One region of the Ancylobacter sp. genome, then DNA from elsewhere that is predicted to be linked to it. Evidence: riboswitches for the same ligand, from Rfam matches in the RefSeq annotation. Region 1 holds a riboswitch; each other region holds the start of a gene.
What was found. Region 1 has a riboswitch for cobalamin ahead of ACQY76_RS06050 (energy-coupling factor ABC transporter permease). Riboswitches for the same ligand answer to the same signal wherever they lie in the genome.
Positions count from the first base shown of each region.

Region 1 (5,769 bases):
CTATGTGTCCGCGCTGCGTGAAGACTTCCGGGGCCGGGTCGTCGCGGGCGGCGCGATAGGCGCGGTGCGCCGGCATGCGTCCGGGGTGACGCTGCTCGACGCGGACGGCAATGAGCAGTCTTTCGACCACGTCATCCTCGCTACCCATGCCGACCAGGCGCTCGCCTTGCTGGAAGCGCCCAGCGTGGCCGAGCAGGACGTGCTCGGCGCCTTCGGCTACAGCCGCAACGAGGCGGTGCTGCACTCGGATGCGCGACTAATGCCCAGGCGCCGCGCCGCCTGGGCGGCGTGGAACTACCTTGCCGACCGACGCGCGGGCGAAAAACTATGCGTCACCTATTGGATGAACCGGCTGCAGGCGATTCCCGAGACGCACCCGCTTTTCGTGACGCTCAATCCTATCGAACCTCCCGCTGAGGCCTCGGTGTTCTACCGCGCCGTTTATGAGCACCCGTTGTTCGACGGCGGGGCGATGGCGGCGCAGAAGCGCCTCTGGTCGCTCCAGGGAGAGGGTGGAGTGTGGTTCTGCGGCGCCTATTTCGGCGCCGGCTTCCACGAGGATGGATTGCAGGCAGGCCTCGCCGTCGCCGAAGCCCTCGGGGGCATGCGCCGGCCGTGGAAGGTGGCGGACGAATCCGGCCGCATCGCGCTGCCGGAGGGCCACACGCCCATGACATACGAGCTGGCGTCATGAACGGAGCTTCCGCGCTCTATGCCGGCTCGGTGATGCATGTGCGGCTGAAGCCGCGGCGGCACCGGCTGTCCTATCGGCTGTTCTCGCTCCTGCTCGACCTTGACGACCTCGACGCGGTGGACGGCCGGCTGCGGCTGTTCTCGCGCAACCGCTTCAACGCGTTCAGCTTTTTCGAGCGCGACTATGCCGACCCGGCAGGCGGGCCGCTCAAGGCACAGGTGGAGCGCCTGCTCCATTCCGCCGGGTTGAAGCCCGATGGCGGCGCCATCCGGTTGCTGACCATGCCGCGCCTGTTCGGCTACGCGTTCAATCCGTTGAGCGTGTATTTCTGCCATCGGCGGGATGGGGTGCTGATCGCGCTGCTGTATGAGGTGAACAACACCTTCAGCCAGCGCCATTCCTACCTCATCCCGGTGGGTGCCGACGCGGGCGCGCCGCTGCGGCACACATCCGAGAAGCGGTTCTATGTGTCGCCCTTCATGGATATGGACCTGACCTATTCCTTCCGCGTCACCCCGCCCGGCGAGGAACTGCGCATCGCGATCCTCGCCAGCGACCCCGAAGGCCCGGTGCTGAGCGCGGTGCACACCGCCACGCGCCGACCGCTGACCGACCGTCAGCTGGCGCTGGCGTTGGTGCGCTACCCGTTGCTAACATTGAAGGTGATCGCGGGCATTCATTGGGAGGCGGTGAAGATCTGGATCAAGGGCATTGCCCTGCGTCCGCGCCCGAAGGCGCCTGATGCGCCCGTCACCATTTCGCCCTCGCATCGATCCTGAGGACAAAGCCGCATGCCGCGCGACGCCGACAGCCTTGCCGACCGTCTCACCGACGTGCCTGGCACTTTTGAAGCGCCGGCCGCCCGCCGGGGTCTGCGCGAGGCGGCGCTGGCGCGGCTGCTGCGTCAGCTTTCCATGGGCAGCCTCATTGTCGTGACGCCGGAGGGGCGGCGCCTGGTCGGGCGCGGCCGGCTGCCCGGGCCGGAGGCGACCCTGGTGCTGCACCGCTGGCGGGCCCTGCGCCGGCTGGTGACCGGGGGCGATATCGCTTTCTCGCAGGCCTATATTGCCGGCGACTGGTCGAGCCCCGACCTTCCCGCCCTCATCGAACTCGCCGCGCATAATCTGCCGGTGCTGGCCGGGCGGATCGATGCGCTGCCGCCGGTGCGGCTGTGGAATCGGTTGCGTCACGCGCTGCGCGGCAACTCGAAGACCGGCAGCCGCCGCAACATCTCGTTCCACTACGACCTCGGCAATGACTTCTATCGCGCCTGGCTCGATGCCGGCATGAGCTATTCTTCCGCAATCGCCATCGCACCCGGCCAGACGCTGGAGGAGGCGCAGCAGGCCCGTCTCGCGCGCATCGTCGACATGCTGGAGGTTGCCCCCGGCCAGAGCGTGCTGGAGATCGGCTGCGGCTGGGGCGGGCTTGCCGCCACGCTGGCGCGGGCGGGCACGGAGGTCACCGGCATTACCCTGTCGCGCGAGCAGCTTGCCTATGGGCAGGCCATGCTGGCCGCCGATCCGTCGTTGGCCGGCCGCGCCACGTTGCGGCTTCAGGATTATCGCGACGTGGCGGAGCGTTACGACCGCGTCGTCTCCATCGAGATGCTGGAAGCGGTGGGCGAGGCCTATTGGCCGACCTATTTCGCCAAATTGCGCGCCTGCCTGAAGGAAGGCGGCACGGCGGTGCTTCAGGTCATCACCATCGCCGAAGACCGCTTCGAGGGATACCGGCGCCATACCGATTTCATCCAGCGCCACATCTTCCCCGGCGGCATGCTGCCGACCAAGACGCACCTCGCCCGGCACGCACAGGACGCGGGTCTCGATCTTGTCGAAACCCAGTGCTTCGGCCTCGGCTACGCGCAGACTCTGGCCGAATGGCGCGCCCGCTTCCTCAACGCCTGGCCCGATGTCGCGCAACTCGGCTTCGATGCCGATTTCCGGCGGCTGTGGGAGTATTATCTCGCCTATTGCGAAGGCGGCTTCCGCGCCGGCGCCATCGATGTCGGGCTCTACCGGCTGAAGGGCTGAGCCGGCACGCCGCAGCCGTCACGCCGCAGCCGGCGGACCGAGCTGCAAGGGTGGCTGCCGGTCGAGCTGCCGGCGCTGCTGCCACGTCAAGCTGCCGAAAGCCCCTTTCCAAGCTGCGGCCCCCGGCCGATCGGGCGCGCTTGCGATTCGCGGTGGCGCGCTGTTTTATGCGCCGCGTCGATGCACCCATCGATTCATCATGGTGTCCGGATGGGGAAGCCTTTCCGGATGAAACGGGAACGGGGTAGGGCGCGACGACCCGCGAGGTCCTCGCCCGAAGCCCCGACCGCCCCCGCGACTGTAAGCGGCGAGCGGCCTTCCATCGTGCCACTGGAACGACCCCTGCGGGGCGAGGACCGGGAAGGCGGAAGGCATGCCGTGACCCGCGAGTCAGGAGACCGGCCATGGTGATGAATCCCACACGCGCCGTCGGGTGAGACGGCACAGGAGAACACCATGCATATCGAACCCGGCCTCGTGGCCGAAGGAAAGATCTGGCTCAGCTATGTGACGGCGGCCGGAGCGGGCGCCTACACGCTGAAGCTCGCAGCGGAGGCGGTGGCCGAGCGCGGCGTCGTCTCGCTCATTGTCCGCAGCCTCGCCACGACGGCGCTGGTCTTCTGCTTCTTCGAGATGCTGCCGCACCATCCGGTCGGTGTGTCGGAGGTGCATCTCATCCTCGGCTCGACGCTGTTCCTCATCTTCGGCGTGGCGCCGGCCGCCATCGGCCTTGCCGCCGGCCTCGCCCTCCAGGGCGTGTTCTTCGCGCCCTTCGACCTGCCGCAATACGGCATGAACGTCACCACCCTGCTGGTGCCACTGTTCGCACTGGCGTCACTGTCCACCCGACTGATCGCACCGAACACGCCCTATGTGGAGCTTAAGTACCGGCAGGCGCTGGCGCTTTCCACCACCTACCAGGCCGGCATCGTTGTCTGGGTGGCGTTCTGGGCCTTCTACGGCCACGGCTTCACCGTGGAGAACGCCTCGTCGATCTTCTCCTTCGGCGCCGCCTACATGCTTGTCATCATTGTCGAACCTCTGGTCGACCTTGCCGTGCTGGCGGCCGCCAAGGCGCTGAGCGGCCTGCGCGGCACGCCGCTGTTCGAGCGCCGCCTCTACGACGCGGCGTGACCTGACAGAGGCTGGGGGCATCCGTGCTCCCCAGCCTCTGTCACCAGGCATGGCGGCGAACCTCGCGCCGTGCCCACCAGCCCGCCTGCGCGGCGGCTGGTTTCGGCGCGGCACTTTGCTTAAAGAGGAAGGAGCACCGGCCGCGTGCGGCCGGCAACCGACAAGAAGACGTGTGAGGAGCGCCCGTGATGGAAGCGTCCCGGCAGGGTTCCGCGGAGGGGCCGCTGAGCGGCATCCGCGTGATCGAGCTCGGCAATCTCATTGCCGCGCCCTTCGCCGCGCGGCTGATGGCCGAATTCGGCGCCGAGGTCATCAAGGTGGAGGCGCCGGGCGAAGGCGACCCGCTGCGCAAATGGCGCAAGCTGCATGAGGGGACCTCACTCTGGTGGTATTTGCAGTCGCGCAACAAGAAATCCGTCGCCATCAATATGCGCCTGCCCGAGGGCCAGGAGGTGGTGCGCCGCCTGGTGCGCGAGGCGGATGTGCTGATCGAGAATTTCCGCCCCGGCACGCTGGAGCGCTGGGGTCTCGGCTGGGAGACGCTGAAGGCGATCAACCCCAACCTCGTCATGGTGCGCATTTCCGGCTTCGGCCAGGACGGGCCCTATCGCGAGCGCCCCGGCTTCGGCGCGGTGGGCGAGGCGATGGGCGGCATGCGCTTCACGACAGGCGAGCCGGACCGCCCGCCGGCGCGCACCGGCATCAGCATCGGCGATTCGCTCGCCGCCCTGCACGCGGTCATGGGGGCGCTGATGGCGCTGCTGCACATCAAGTCCGGGCGTGGCACCGGCCAGGTGGTGGACGTCTCGCTGTTCGAGAGCGTCTTCAACATGATGGAGAGCCTGGTGCCGGAATTCGACGCGTTCGATTTCGTGCGCACCCGCTCGGGCGGCGCGCTGCCGGGCATCGCCCCCTCCAACTCCTACCCCACGGCCGAGGGCACCTATGTGATCGTCGCCGGCAATGGCGATGGCATCTTCCGTCGGCTGATGGGGGCGATCGGGCGCGACGACCTTGCCAGCGACCCGCGCCTCGCCTCGAATAATGGGCGGGTGACCCATGTCGAGGAGATCGACGGCGCTATCACCGACTGGACCAGCCGGCATTCGCTCGACGAGGTGACCGCCGCGCTCGACCGCGCCGAGGTGCCGAACGGGCGCATCTATTCGGTGGCCGACATCGTCGACGACCCGCAATATCTCGCCCGCGACATGATCCTGCCCTCCATTTTGCCGGACGGGCTGAAGGTGAAGATGCCCGGCATCGTGCCCAAGCTCTCGGCGACGCCCGGCGCGGTCAACTGGCTCGGGCCGGCGCTCGGCGAGCACACCGCTACCGTCCTCGCCACGCTCGGCTATGGCGCGGCGGAGATCGCGGCGCTGGTGGCGGCCGGCGCGGTGGCGCAGGCGGCCGACGCGCCGGCGGGAGAGCCCGCATGAAGGCCGGCTTTCCCCCGCGCGCGTTCATCCAGGAAGTGGTGACGCGCGACGGGTTGCAGATCGAGCCGCGTTTCCTGCCGACCGAGGACAAGGTGGCGCTGATCGACGCGCTGTCGCAGACCGGGGTCGCGAAGATCGAGGTCACCTCCTTCGTCTCGCCGCGCGCCGTGCCCAATCTCGCCGATGCGCGCGAGGTGGCCCGCGCCATCACCCGCCGGCCGGATGTGACCTATGTCGCGCTGGTGCCCAATCTGCGCGGCGCCGAAGCGGCGCTGGAGGCGGGGATGGACGAGCTCAACCTCGTGCTCTCGGCCAGCGAGACGCATAACCTCGCCAATATGCGCATGACGCCGGCGCAGTCGCTGGGAGGCTTTCGCGCCATTGCCGGCGCGGCGGCCGGCACCGGGGCAAGGCTCAACGGCTCGATCGCCACCGCCTTTGGCTGCCCGTTCGAGGGGGAGCAATC
Region 1 is NZ_OZ257132.1:1,295,837-1,301,605, reverse strand. Features, by position in the region: gene ACQY76_RS06065 (NAD(P)/FAD-dependent oxidoreductase) at 1-694, shown strand, start outside; gene ACQY76_RS06060 (DUF1365 domain-containing protein) at 691-1,473, shown strand; gene ACQY76_RS06055 (class I SAM-dependent methyltransferase) at 1,486-2,730, shown strand; cobalamin riboswitch at 2,914-3,151, shown strand; gene ACQY76_RS06050 (energy-coupling factor ABC transporter permease) at 3,187-3,864, shown strand; gene ACQY76_RS06045 (CaiB/BaiF CoA transferase family protein) at 4,053-5,303, shown strand; gene ACQY76_RS06040 (hydroxymethylglutaryl-CoA lyase) at 5,300-5,769, shown strand, end outside.

Region 2 (5,769 bases), 2.0 Mb from region 1:
GCGTCAGGCTTTCGCGGTGCGGCGCGCCGGCTTGGCAGCGGGTTTCACGGCGGCCTTCGCAATGGCGCGTTCAGCTGCCTCCTGCGCCAGTCGCGCCTGTTTCAGCCGCGCGATCTTGGCTTCCCGCAGCGTCGATTCCTGCTCGATCATCGACATGGCAATGCGCGATACGGAATCGGCCTTGCTCTCGGACTGGGAGAGCTTCGGCTTGAAAAGTGTCTCCTGCGCACGTTTGGGCATGCTGCGGCTCCCTTCGTAAACGCAAAAAAGGCCGGGTTGCCCCGGCCTTCCACTGCTGCCTCAACGGTCTCTGCCAGTACATCCGTGGTCAGAGACAGGAAGCAATTTCTTCACGCGGCCTTGAGGCTGCCGGCCGAGCTCTTGCCGCTACGACGGTCGGTCTCGAGCTCGTAGGACACCTTCTGGCCTTCGTTCAGGCCCATCATGCCGGCGCGCTCGACAGCAGAGATGTGCACGAACACATCCGGGCCGCCGTTGTCCGGCTGAATGAAACCAAAGCCCTTCTGGCCGTTAAACCACTTCACAGTACCCGTAGCCATGACTAAATCCTTTCAGTCGACATAGAGATTTGAGTGCACGCACGTGTGCGAGCATCAGGTTGACATCGATTTGAGAGGAAGTTCGCTACGGCGCAAGGTTGCGCAAAACAAAGTTCAACGTCCAAGATCGATGTCTCATCGTACAGAAGGTTGGTTACTTTTACAACCCCTGCAAGATCGTTTTTACTCGGCGGCCTGGGAGGCCGGGCGCGGCTGGCCGCGGGGCACCATGGGCTTCTTTTTCGGCGCGGCGATGAGGCCTTCGCGTATGGCCTGCTTGCGGGCGGCCTTCTTCGCGCGGCGAACCGCTTCGGCGTCTTCCCGCGTGCGGCGCTCGGAGGGCTTCTCGTAGGCCCGGCGCGCCTTCATTTCCCGGAAGATGCCTTCGCGCTGCATCTTCTTCTTCAAAACCCTCAAGGCTTGCTCGACATTGTTGTCGCGAACGAGAACCTGCAATTCGTGTCCGATCACATGCAGCACAGCTGCTGGTTTGGCGGCTTGTCGGAACCGACGGTGCTGCCTCTCACAAGGCGCAGAAGCCGAAGATTGAGAGCACGCCCCGAAGGGCGCAACTCGGTCGGCCACTACATAGCCTGATCACCCCACCGACAACAAGCGGCGAGCGCGGCTTCCAGGTCGGCGAAGGAGTGGCGGCTCGACAGATTTATGACCCCGGCGTCGATCTCGGCAGCAAATATCGGCCAGTAACGGTCGACGGCGCTGCTCAATTCCTCGCCGTCGCACAGGCCGCTCGCCCGAAGCCCCATCTCGCAGATAGTCCTGGCGCGATCCTCGATGACGTCCATGCCGCAACCTTAGCAGATGGTCGTGCGCGGGCAATCCGCCACGAAAAGATACCACTTTTACAAAAGGATGGATCGTTCGGCGCGGCTCGGCGTTCCCTGTCATTAGCCAGCGGACAGCAACGCTGCAACGGGGTTTCAGAGCATGCCAATCGCGGTGCTGGTGGTGGAGGACGAAGCGCTGGTTCGCTTCGACATAGCCGATTATCTCAGCGAGGCCGGCTTCGAGGTGCACGAGGCGGCGGGGGCCGACCAGGCACTGGCGATTTTGGAGGCCAACCCGAATATCCGTCTGCTCTTTACCGATATCGACATGCCCGGCAGCATGGATGGCCTGAAGCTCTCCGCGGCGGTGCGAAACAGATGGCCGCCGGTGCAGATCATCGTCACATCCGGGAATCGGTCCGTCGGCGACACCGACCTGCCGACCGGCAGCATGTTCTTCGCCAAGCCGTACATTCCCGCCGACATCGTCAGGTCGATGAATACCTTGATCGCGCGCGCGCGGGGCTGACGATCTCGGCCGCCGTGCAAGACCCCCAAGCGCGTGAAGCGGGAAAGCTCGGTTCCGCGTCCTATCTAGATATTGACGCGCGGATTGGGTGGCGGCCTATATGTAGGCGTCACGGTCCTTCGAGTCGCATGGCTTGAAGGCTAAGAGGGAAGCCGGTGCGACACCGGCGCTGCCCCCGCAACTGTAAGCGGCGAGTTCATGTCCAGTCCTGACGCCGGGAGGCGAAGGGGGCCACTGGGGCGCAAGCCCTGGGAAGGCGGGCATGGGCGCAGAACCGCGAGCCAGGAGACCTGCCGTGACCTCGATCGATTCGTCCATGGGCGGGGTGCCCGATGGAACGCTGTGGCTGCGCGGGTCCGTGCCAGGGACCGGGCGAGCTATGCCGTCCGCGTAAACCCCTCCCGATTTGCAACGGGGTTTGCTGCCGATGTCTGTCCCTCTCGAAGCCGAACGCGCCGGCCAGTTTGCGCCGCTCCCGCCATCCGCGCCGCAGCCGGTAGCGACGCCCGGCTACCAGCTCATCCGCCGCAACGGCGCGGTGACGCCGTTCGATGCGTCGAAGATCACTGTCGCGCTGACCAAGGCGTTCCTGGCGGTCGAGGGATCGACTGCGGCGGCGTCACGGCGCGTGCATGACAGCGTTGCCGGCCTGACGGCGCAGATCGTTGCCGGGCTCACCCGCCGCGCGGATACCGGGCGCACCTTTCATATCGAGGACGTCCAGGACCAGGTGGAACTCGCGCTGATGCGCAGCGAGCACCACAAGGTCGCCCGCGCCTATGTGCTCTACCGCGAGGAGCGGGCCCGGGAACGCGCGGCCGCGCGGGTGACCTCAAAGGCGACGTCCGCGCTCCACATGGTGACGTCGGGGGGCGAGAGACTGACTTTCGACGAGGCCCGCCTCGCGACCCTGATCGAGGAGGCGGCCGCCGGCCTCGCCGACGTCTCGGCGGAAGCGGTCCTCGCCGAGACCCACCGCAATCTCTATGACGGCATCAGCGTGGACGAACTGGCGCTCGCGCCTATTCTCGCCGCCCGCACGCTGATCGAGACCGAGCCGAACTATGCGCGCGTGTCGGCCCGGCTGCTGCTCGACAAGCTGCGGCGCGAGGCGCTGAGCTTTCTCGACGGCCGGCCCGATCAGGCCACGCAGGCTGAAATGGCCGCGCGCTACCGCGATTACTTCCGCGCCTATCTCGCGCGCGGCATCGCGGAGGAACTGATCGACCCGGAGCTCGGGCGCTTCGACCTCGACACGATGACCAGCGCGCTGCTGCCCGAGCGCGATCTGCAATTCGACTATCTCGGTCTGCAGACGCTGTATGACCGCTATTTCCTGCATTCGCGGGGCATACGTTTCGAGCTGCCGCAGGCGTTCTTCATGCGTGTCGCCATGGGGCTCGCCCTGCGCGAAGTGGATCGCGAGGCGCGGGCCATCGACTTCTACCGGCTGCTGTCGTCGTTCGATTTCATGGCCTCGACGCCGAGCCTGTTCAACACCGGCACGCTGCGCCCGCAGCTCTCCTCCTGCTTCCTCACAACGGTGGCGGACGATCTCGACGGCATCTTCAAGTCGATCAAGGACAACGCCCTGCTGGCGAAATATTCCGGCGGGCTGGGCAATGACTGGACGCAGGTGCGTGGCCTGGGCGCCCACATCAAGGGCACCAATGGCGAAAGCCAGGGCGTCGTGCCATTCCTGAAGGTGGCGAACGACACCGCCATCGCGGTGAACCAGGGCGGAAAGCGCAAGGGTGCGGTCTGCGCGTATCTGGAAACCTGGCACATCGACATCGAGGAATTCCTCGACTTGCGCAAGAACACCGGCGACGACCGCCGCCGCACCCACGACATGAACACCGCCAACTGGGTGCCGGACCTGTTCATGGAGCGGGTGGAGGCGGATGGGCCCTGGACGCTGTTCTCGCCCGATGAGACGCCGGAACTGCACGACCTTACCGGATCAGCCTTCAAGACTGCCTATGAGGCCTTCGAGGCGAAGGCGGCGCGCGGCGAGATGAAGGTCGCGCGGCACGTGCGCGCGCTCGATCTGTGGCGGCGCATGCTGACCCTGCTGTTCGAGACCGGCCATCCCTGGATCACCTTCAAGGACCCCTGCAATATCCGCTCGCCGCAGGGCCATGTCGGCGTGGTGCACTCCTCGAACCTGTGCACCGAGATCACGCTGAACACGAGCGCCGACGAGGTGGCGGTGTGCAATCTTGGCTCGGTGAACCTGCTGGCCCACGTGACGGCCGAAGGGCTCGACCATGAGCGGCTGGCGCGCACGGTGAAGACCGCGATGCGCATGCTCGACAACGTCATCGACATCAATTTCTACACCATCCCCGAGGCGCGGCGCTCCAATCTGCGCCATCGGCCGGTGGGGCTCGGCATCATGGGCTTCCAGGACGCGCTGCAGGCGCTGCGGATTCCCTATGCCTCGGACGCCGCCGTCCGCTTCGCCGATGAGAGCATGGAGGCGGTGAGCTTTCTCGCCATCGAGGCCTCCTGCGACCTCGCCAGCGAGCGCGGGCGCTACCCCTCCTTCGAGGGCTCGCTGTGGTCCAAGGGCGTCCTGCCGATCGACAGTCTCGCCCTACTGAGCGAGGCACGCGGCGGGGCGACGTTCGACCGCTCCGCGACGCTGGACTGGGACGGGCTGCGCGAGCGGGTGAAGAGCACGGGGATGCGCAACTCCAACACCATGGCGATTGCCCCGACCGCGACGATCTCCAACATTTGCGGCGTGTCGCAGTCGATCGAGCCGGCCTACCAGAACCTCTTCGTCAAATCGAACATGTCCGGCGATTTCACCGTGGCGAACGCCGCCTTGGTGCTTGACCTGAAGGCGCGGGGCCTGTGGGACGCGGTGATGGTGTCTGACCTCAAATATCACGACGGCAGCGTCGGCCCGATCGACCGTGTCCCGGAGGACCTCAAGGCGCTCTACGCTACCGCCTTCGAAATCGAGCCCTCCTGGCTCATCGAGGCAGCGGCGCACCGGCAGAAATGGATCGACCAGGCGCAGTCGCTGAACCTCTATGTCGCCAACCCGTCCGGCCGAAAGCTCGACGAGACGTACCGGCTGGCGTGGAAGCGGGGCTTGAAGACGACGTATTACCTGCGCTCGCGCGCGGCGACGCATGTCGAAAAATCGACGTTGAAAGGTACCGATGGCAGGCTCAACGCCGTCGGGGCAGTAATGACGGCCGCGCCCATCCGCGTGCCGGCGAACGCGTTCGGCCCGGCCTGCGCGATCGACGATCCCGATTGCGAAGCCTGCCAATAGGCCTTTTCCTTTAACCACACCGTCATGCCCGGCCTTGGGCCGGGCATCCACGCCTTCGACGCAACGAAAGCCTGGGATGGCCGGGCCGAGCCCGGCCATGACGGCCATCTTGAGATGCACAATGCTCGACTGGTCCGATACGACATCCGCACCCGTTCCCCTTCCGCCTGATCTCCCATCCGTGCCGACCGATGCCACCGGCCTCGGCGCCATTACGCGCGGCGGCGCCCGGGTCCGTGTCGACGAGAAGCGGATGATCAACGCCCGCGCCGACGTGAACCAGCTTCTCCCGCTGAAATACAAATGGGCGTGGGAGAAATATCTCGCCGGCTGCAACAACCACTGGATGCCGACCGAGGTGTCCATGCAGGCCGACATCGCGCTGTGGAAGTCATCGGGCGGCCTGACCGAGGATGAGAGGCGTATGCTCAAGCGCAATCTCGGCTTCTTCGCCGCGTCGGAATCGTTGGTGGCGAACAACATCGTGCTGGCGATCTATCGCCACCTCACCAATCCGGAATGCCGGCAATATTTGCTGCGGCAGGCGTTCGAAGAGGCGGTACACACCCACACCTTCCAGTACATTGTGGAGAGCCTCGG
Region 2 is NZ_OZ257132.1:4,082,620-4,088,388, reverse strand. Features, by position in the region: gene ACQY76_RS19060 (hypothetical protein) at 4-240, opposite strand; gene ACQY76_RS19055 (cold-shock protein) at 351-560, opposite strand; gene rpsU (30S ribosomal protein S21) at 744-1,016, opposite strand; gene ACQY76_RS19045 (hypothetical protein) at 1,145-1,366, opposite strand; gene ACQY76_RS19040 (response regulator) at 1,509-1,877, shown strand; cobalamin riboswitch at 1,973-2,189, shown strand; gene ACQY76_RS19035 (ribonucleoside-diphosphate reductase subunit alpha) at 2,305-5,169, shown strand; gene ACQY76_RS19030 (ribonucleotide-diphosphate reductase subunit beta) at 5,291-5,769, shown strand, end outside.
Region 2: linked by a shared signal. The riboswitch ahead of ACQY76_RS19035 (ribonucleoside-diphosphate reductase subunit alpha) and the one ahead of ACQY76_RS06050 (energy-coupling factor ABC transporter permease) in region 1 are both predicted to bind cobalamin.

Region 3 (5,769 bases), 1.3 Mb from region 1:
GCTGCGCAGCCGCTCATAGCTTTCCAGCACGGCGGCCATGAGGGCGGGCTTGAGCTTCTGGTAGTCCGCCGCCCTCGCGGTGCCCTGCGCGCGGCCCTGCACGATGACCTGCGAACCGATGTCGCTTTGCGGTTTGAGCAGCACCGGGTTCATGTGGACGGAAGGGGCGACACGGGCGGCGCGGGCCTGCAGCGCCTGCGCACGGCCGATCTCGCCGCCATCTGCCGTGACGGCGGCGTTGTTCGACATGTTTTGGGGCTTGAAAGGGCGCACGCGGAGCCCGCGCAAAGTGAAGGCGCGGGCGAGGCCGGCGACAATCAGCGACTTGCCGACATCCGAGCCGGTGCCCTGAAACATGAGGGCGAGGGGGGCTTTCATCAGCCCTCTCCCCGCCAGCCCATCGCGGCCGTCATGGCCGGGCTTGATCTGGCCATCCACGTCTTTGACCTGAGCGACGACGGCTGGCAACTCGTGAATCCCCGGGTCAAGCCCGGGGATGACGGTGAGAAAGTGCCCGACGAAGAGGCAGCGCGGGGGCGCGCCGCCTCAGCTAATGTCAGCCGTGGCGGCCTTCCAGATAGTCGACGCGGCGCTCCAGATTGGCTTCGCGCACCATGCCGGGGATGAGGAACAGATCGATGATCTGCCCGATGCCGAGCAGGCCGACAGTCAGCAGCCAGAGCGCGCCCGTCCAGTAGCGGCCGGTATAGAAGCGCTGGATGCCGCACACGCCGATCAGGCCAAAGCACCAGAACAGATAGGCGATAGGGGTGGAACGCATCGAAGCGTTTCTCCATGAAAAAATCACGCCGCAACACTCGGCGTCGTTCTTCACATAAGAATGTCGCAACGGAATTGCCAGATCGCCCGCCGCAATTTCTTGCAGCTTCTTGCGGCGTGGGCATCAGAACTCGATGCCCTTCTGCGCCTTTACCCCGGCTTTGAAGTGGTGCTTCACGAGGCCCATCTCGGTGACGAGGTCGGCAGCCTCGATCAGTTCCGGCTTGGCGTTGCGGCCGGTGACGACGATGTGGAGGTCCGGCCGGCGGGCATTCAGCGCCGCTACCACCTCAGCCAGCGGCAGATAGTCGTAGCGCAGCGCGATGTTCAGCTCGTCCAGGATAAGCAGGCCGATGGCGGGGTCGTCCATCATGGTGCGCGCCTTCTCCCAGGCCCGGCCGGCGCTGGCCATGTCGCGGGCGAGGTCCTGCGTCTCCCAGGTGAAGCCCTCGCCCATGGCATGCCATTCGACGCGCGCGCCAAAGGTTTCGAGCGCGTCGCGCTCGGCCGAGTGCCAGGCGCCCTTGATGAACTGCACCACGCCCACCTTGCCGCCATGGCCGAGCACCCGGAGCGCGAGGCCGAAGGCGGCGGTGGACTTGCCCTTGCCGGCGCCGGTGTGGACGATGAGGAGGCCCTTTTCGACGGTCTTTTCCGCGACTTCGGCGTCCTGCACCGCCTTGCGCTTTTCCATCTTGGCGCGGTGGCGGGCGGCGTCTTCGGGAGAAATCTCGCTCATCCTTTAACCTTCATCGGCAGGCCGGCGACCATGAACAGGACCGTGTCGGCACGCGCGGCAACCTGCTGGTTGAGCCGGCCGTGCGCGTCGCGGAAGCGGCGGGCCAGCGCGTTGTCCGGCACGATGCCGAGCCCGACCTCGTTGGAAACCGCGACCACCGGCCCGTCATGGCCGGCCAGCGCCTCGACGATATCGACGCACTCGCCTGACAGGTCGGCCTCGGCCAGCAGGCGGTTGGAAAGCCAGAGCGTGAGGCAATCGACCAGCACCGGGCGCCTCGCCGGCAGCGCCTTCAGCGCGCCGGCGAGGTCGTTCGGGGCGTCTTGGGTGTGCCATCCCTCGTGGCGCCGCGCCCGGTGCAGGGCGATGCGCTCGGCCATTTCGTCGTCCCAGGCATCGGCCGTGGCGATGTAGCTCCAGGGCGGGGCCAACCGTGTCAGGATGTCCTCGGCATGCGCGCTCTTGCCCGAGCGGGCGCCGCCGAGGACGAGGGTGAGGCTCACGCCGCGCTGCCGGCCAGGCGCGGGCGCAGCCAGCCGGCAAGCCCGCCCAGCAGCACCCAGAACACGAAGCTGACGGTGATGCTGGCCACCACGAAGCTGTGGTGGAGCGCCTCCGGGATCGGGCTCTCATGGCTGTCGGGCTGCGGCGCGCCGATGACATGCGGGGCGACGATGAGCGCCACGCCCAGCACCGCCAGCAGCGGCGAGCGGCCGAAGACCAGCAAGGCGAGCCCGCCGGCTGTCGCGGCGGCCGTGCCGATCCACCAGAGCTGGCGGGCGGCAAGATCGGCGGCCGGCATGGCCGGCAGTTCCGGCGGCAGGCCGAGGCCGGGGGCCAGCGAGAAGACGGCGAAGCCGGCAAGTCCCCAGAGCAGGCCCTGGTGCCAGCCGCTGAGCCCGCCCGTCACCTCGCTTGCCGCCACCAGCAGCAGCGCGAAGCCGAAGCCGGTGAGTACGGTGAAGATGACGGTCAGGCCGTTGCGCTCCAGCCCGTCCGCCGGGCTCCATTCGTCCTCGTCATGGGCGGCCGTGCCGGGCGCGTGCTCATGCGCCGCCGCCGCCGCGAGGGCGGGCGCATCCTCGGCCCCGCCCTCGAAGGTTTCGGCCTGCAGGATCAGCGGGACGGTGGTGAAGAGATGGAGGGCGGAAACCGCCAGACCGGTGCCGATGCCGGCGAGCGCGGCGACGAACAGAATCGTCCTGAAAAGCGACATGATGCGTTCTCCGGCCGGATCAATGGCAGGGGAAGGCGTTGGCGTGACGCACGTCATGCGTCGCATTGTGCATGGCGGTGATATGGGAGAAGCCCACGCCGCCGAGCACGAACACGCCGAGCAGGGCGGCGAATGTGATCTGGACGGCACGGGAGGCGAGCGAATCGCCCGATGCGGCGGTGACGCCGTGATGGTTTTGCATAGCAGTCTCCATGGCCCTCCACCCGAGGGCCCTTGCGGTTGCGTCGCCGGCCGGTCTCCTGGCTCGCGGGTCGCGGCCCTTTCCCGCCTTCCCGGCGTTGCCGCCAGTGGCCGATGGGAGGGGCTCGCCGCTCACAGTTGCGGGGGCAGCCGCGGACTCGGCGTCCACCTCCGAGAAGGTTTCCGCCCCACCACGTTCCCGTCTTGCGTCCCGTGCGTCTCACGGGAACCGACGACGCCCGACTATAGCCGCCAATCGCGCGGTAGCAACGCTGGCGAGCCAGAGATTTGACATTCCTCCGGCGCGCTCCTTTAGTGGCCGCGACCGACGGTTTCCTCCCGCCAAGGGAGGGACGAAGAGGGAATGCGGTGCGGGGCACTCCGGGGCCCCAATTCCGCGGCTGCCCCCGCAACTGTAAGCGGCGAGCCTCAGCCGAAAGCCACTGGAGCCTGCTCCGGGAAGGCGGCGACGAGGCAGCGACCCGCGAGCCAGGAGACCTGCCGACGGTTCGGTCGTGCGTGCCGGCGGGGTGCCCGGCAGACAGGCGGAGCCTCGCTCAAGCGCGCGGCCGCGCGCGGAAACCCTTTCCGCGACCGATGCATCCCGCGATTCCTGGTCTTTCGTGGAGATGCCGCATGTCCGCCGCCGATTCCCGCCCCGCCCCACTCGAGCGCGTGCCGCTTTCGCGCGTGCCCTGCACGATCGTCACCGGCTTTCTCGGCTCGGGAAAGACCACGCTGATCCGCCATGTGCTGGAGAATGCCAAGGGCCGACGGCTGGCGGTCATCGTCAACGAGTTCGGCGATGTCGGCATAGACGGCGAGATCCTCAAGGGCTGCGGCGTGGAGGCCTGCCCGGAGGAGAACATCGTCGAACTCGCCAATGGCTGCATCTGCTGCACCGTGGCGGATGATTTCGTGCCGGCGCTCGACGCCATTCTCGCGCTTGAGCCGAAGGTCGACCACATCCTGATCGAGACCTCCGGCCTCGCTTTGCCCAAGCCGCTGGTGCAGGCCTTCCACTGGCCGGCGATCAAGAGCCGGGTGACGGTGGACGGCGTGGTTGCGGTGGTGGATGGCGAGGCGCTGGCCTCGGGCCGCGTGGCGCATGACCACGACGCACTGGCGGCACAGCGCGCGGCCGATGACAGCCTCGACCATGACGACCCGATCGAGGAAGTGTTCGACGACCAGATCGCCTGCGCCGACCTCGTCCTCCTCACCAAGGCGGACCTTATCGACGATGCCGGGCAGGCGAGGGCGCGCGCGGCGCTGGACGCCGAACTGCCGAAGGGCGTGCGCGTGGTGGCCGTCACCGAGGGGCGGATCGACCCGGCGCTGCTGATGGGACTTGGCATCGGCACCGAGAACGACATCGAGAACCGCAAGACGCATCACGACGACGAACTCGACCACGACCATGACGATTTCGACAGCTTCGTCGTCACGGTGCCGGAGATCGCCGACCCCGCAGACTTCGCCGCCCGCATCACCCGCGCGGCGGAAGAGGCGGATGTGCTGCGGATCAAGGGATTCGTTCCGGTCGCCGGCAAGCCGATGCGGCTGCTGGTGCAGGCGGTCGGCCCGCGTGTGGCGCACCATTTCGACCGGCCGTGGGGGGAGGGAGCGCGCACCGGCCGGCTCGTCGCCATCGGCCTCAAGGGGCTCGACCGGGCGAAGGTGGAGGCGATCCTCGCCGGAGAGAGCGTGGCGGCGTGAAGCGGCTCCTGCACCGGAACAGGCGTCATGACCGGGCGTGTCCCGGCCATCCACGTCTTGCTTCCCTGAAGGCGGGCATCCCCGGGCCAAGCCCGGGGATGACGGCGTTCTGACGGGAGAGCCTCAACCCCATGCACATCCTCACCACCACCTCCTCCAGCCTCGACGACCTCGTCGAGCCGGTCGACCTTGGCCAGACGCCGGGCGAGGTGGTGGTGGTGTCCTTTGCCGACAGCGACCTCGGCGCGCTGGCGCGGGCTCAGGACGCGATGGCACAGGAGGCGCGGCCGGGGCTGCCGAGCCTGCGCCTCGCCAATCTGCGCGACCTGCGGCACCCAATGTCGGTCGATTTGTGGATCGACAAGGTGGCGGCGCATGCGCGCATCGTGGTGGTGCGCCTGCTCGGCGGGCTCGACTGGTGGCGCTATGGCGTCGACCGGCTGAGCGCCGAAGCGCGGGCGCGCGGCTTCGCGCTGGCGGTGCTGCCGGGCGAGGACCGCGACGACCCGCGCCTTGCCGAGGCCTCCACCCTGCCGGAGGACGAACTGGCCGCGCTGCTTGGCTATTTCCGCGCCGGCGGGCCCGCGAATATGCGCGCGCTGCTGCGGGTGCTTGCCGGCCATGCCGGACAGGTGCTGTACGCCGTGCCGCCGCAGCCCCTGCCGCTGGCAGGGTTTCACGACGGGGCGGGGTTGGGGCCGGTGGATGGCCCCGCCATTCCGGTCATCTTCTACCGCTCCATGGCGCTGGCCGGCGACACTGCGCCGGTGGAGGCGCTGTGCGCGGCGCTCATCGCGCGGGGCCTCGCGCCACGCCCGATCTTCGTTGCCAGCCTCAAGGAGCCGTCTTCCATCGCCTTCCTGAAGGCAGCGCTGGCGGAGATGGCGCCGGCTCTGATCGTCACCCTCACGGCGTTCGCCGCCGCCGATCCCGGCGAAGAAACCGTACTCGATGCGCCGGGCGTGCCGGTGCTGCAGGCCATCGTCGCCACGACGAAGCGTGCGGCGTGGGCGGAGGGCGCGCGTGGGCTGACCAGCGCCGACCTTGCCATGCATGTGGTGCTGCCGGAGCTCGACGGGCGGGTGCTGGCCGGGGCGATCTCCTTCAAGGGGCC
Region 3 is NZ_OZ257132.1:4,779,007-4,784,775, reverse strand. Features, by position in the region: gene ACQY76_RS22300 (cobyric acid synthase) at 1-357, opposite strand, end outside; gene ACQY76_RS22295 (NINE protein) at 557-781, opposite strand; gene cobO (cob(I)yrinic acid a,c-diamide adenosyltransferase) at 905-1,519, opposite strand; gene cobU (bifunctional adenosylcobinamide kinase/adenosylcobinamide-phosphate guanylyltransferase) at 1,516-2,022, opposite strand; gene ACQY76_RS22280 (CbtA family protein) at 2,019-2,735, opposite strand; gene ACQY76_RS22275 (CbtB domain-containing protein) at 2,755-2,937, opposite strand; cobalamin riboswitch at 2,969-3,185, opposite strand; cobalamin riboswitch at 3,249-3,456, shown strand; gene cobW (cobalamin biosynthesis protein CobW) at 3,573-4,655, shown strand; gene cobN (cobaltochelatase subunit CobN) at 4,787-5,769, shown strand, end outside.
Region 3: linked by a shared signal. The riboswitch ahead of ACQY76_RS22275 (CbtB domain-containing protein) and the one ahead of ACQY76_RS06050 (energy-coupling factor ABC transporter permease) in region 1 are both predicted to bind cobalamin.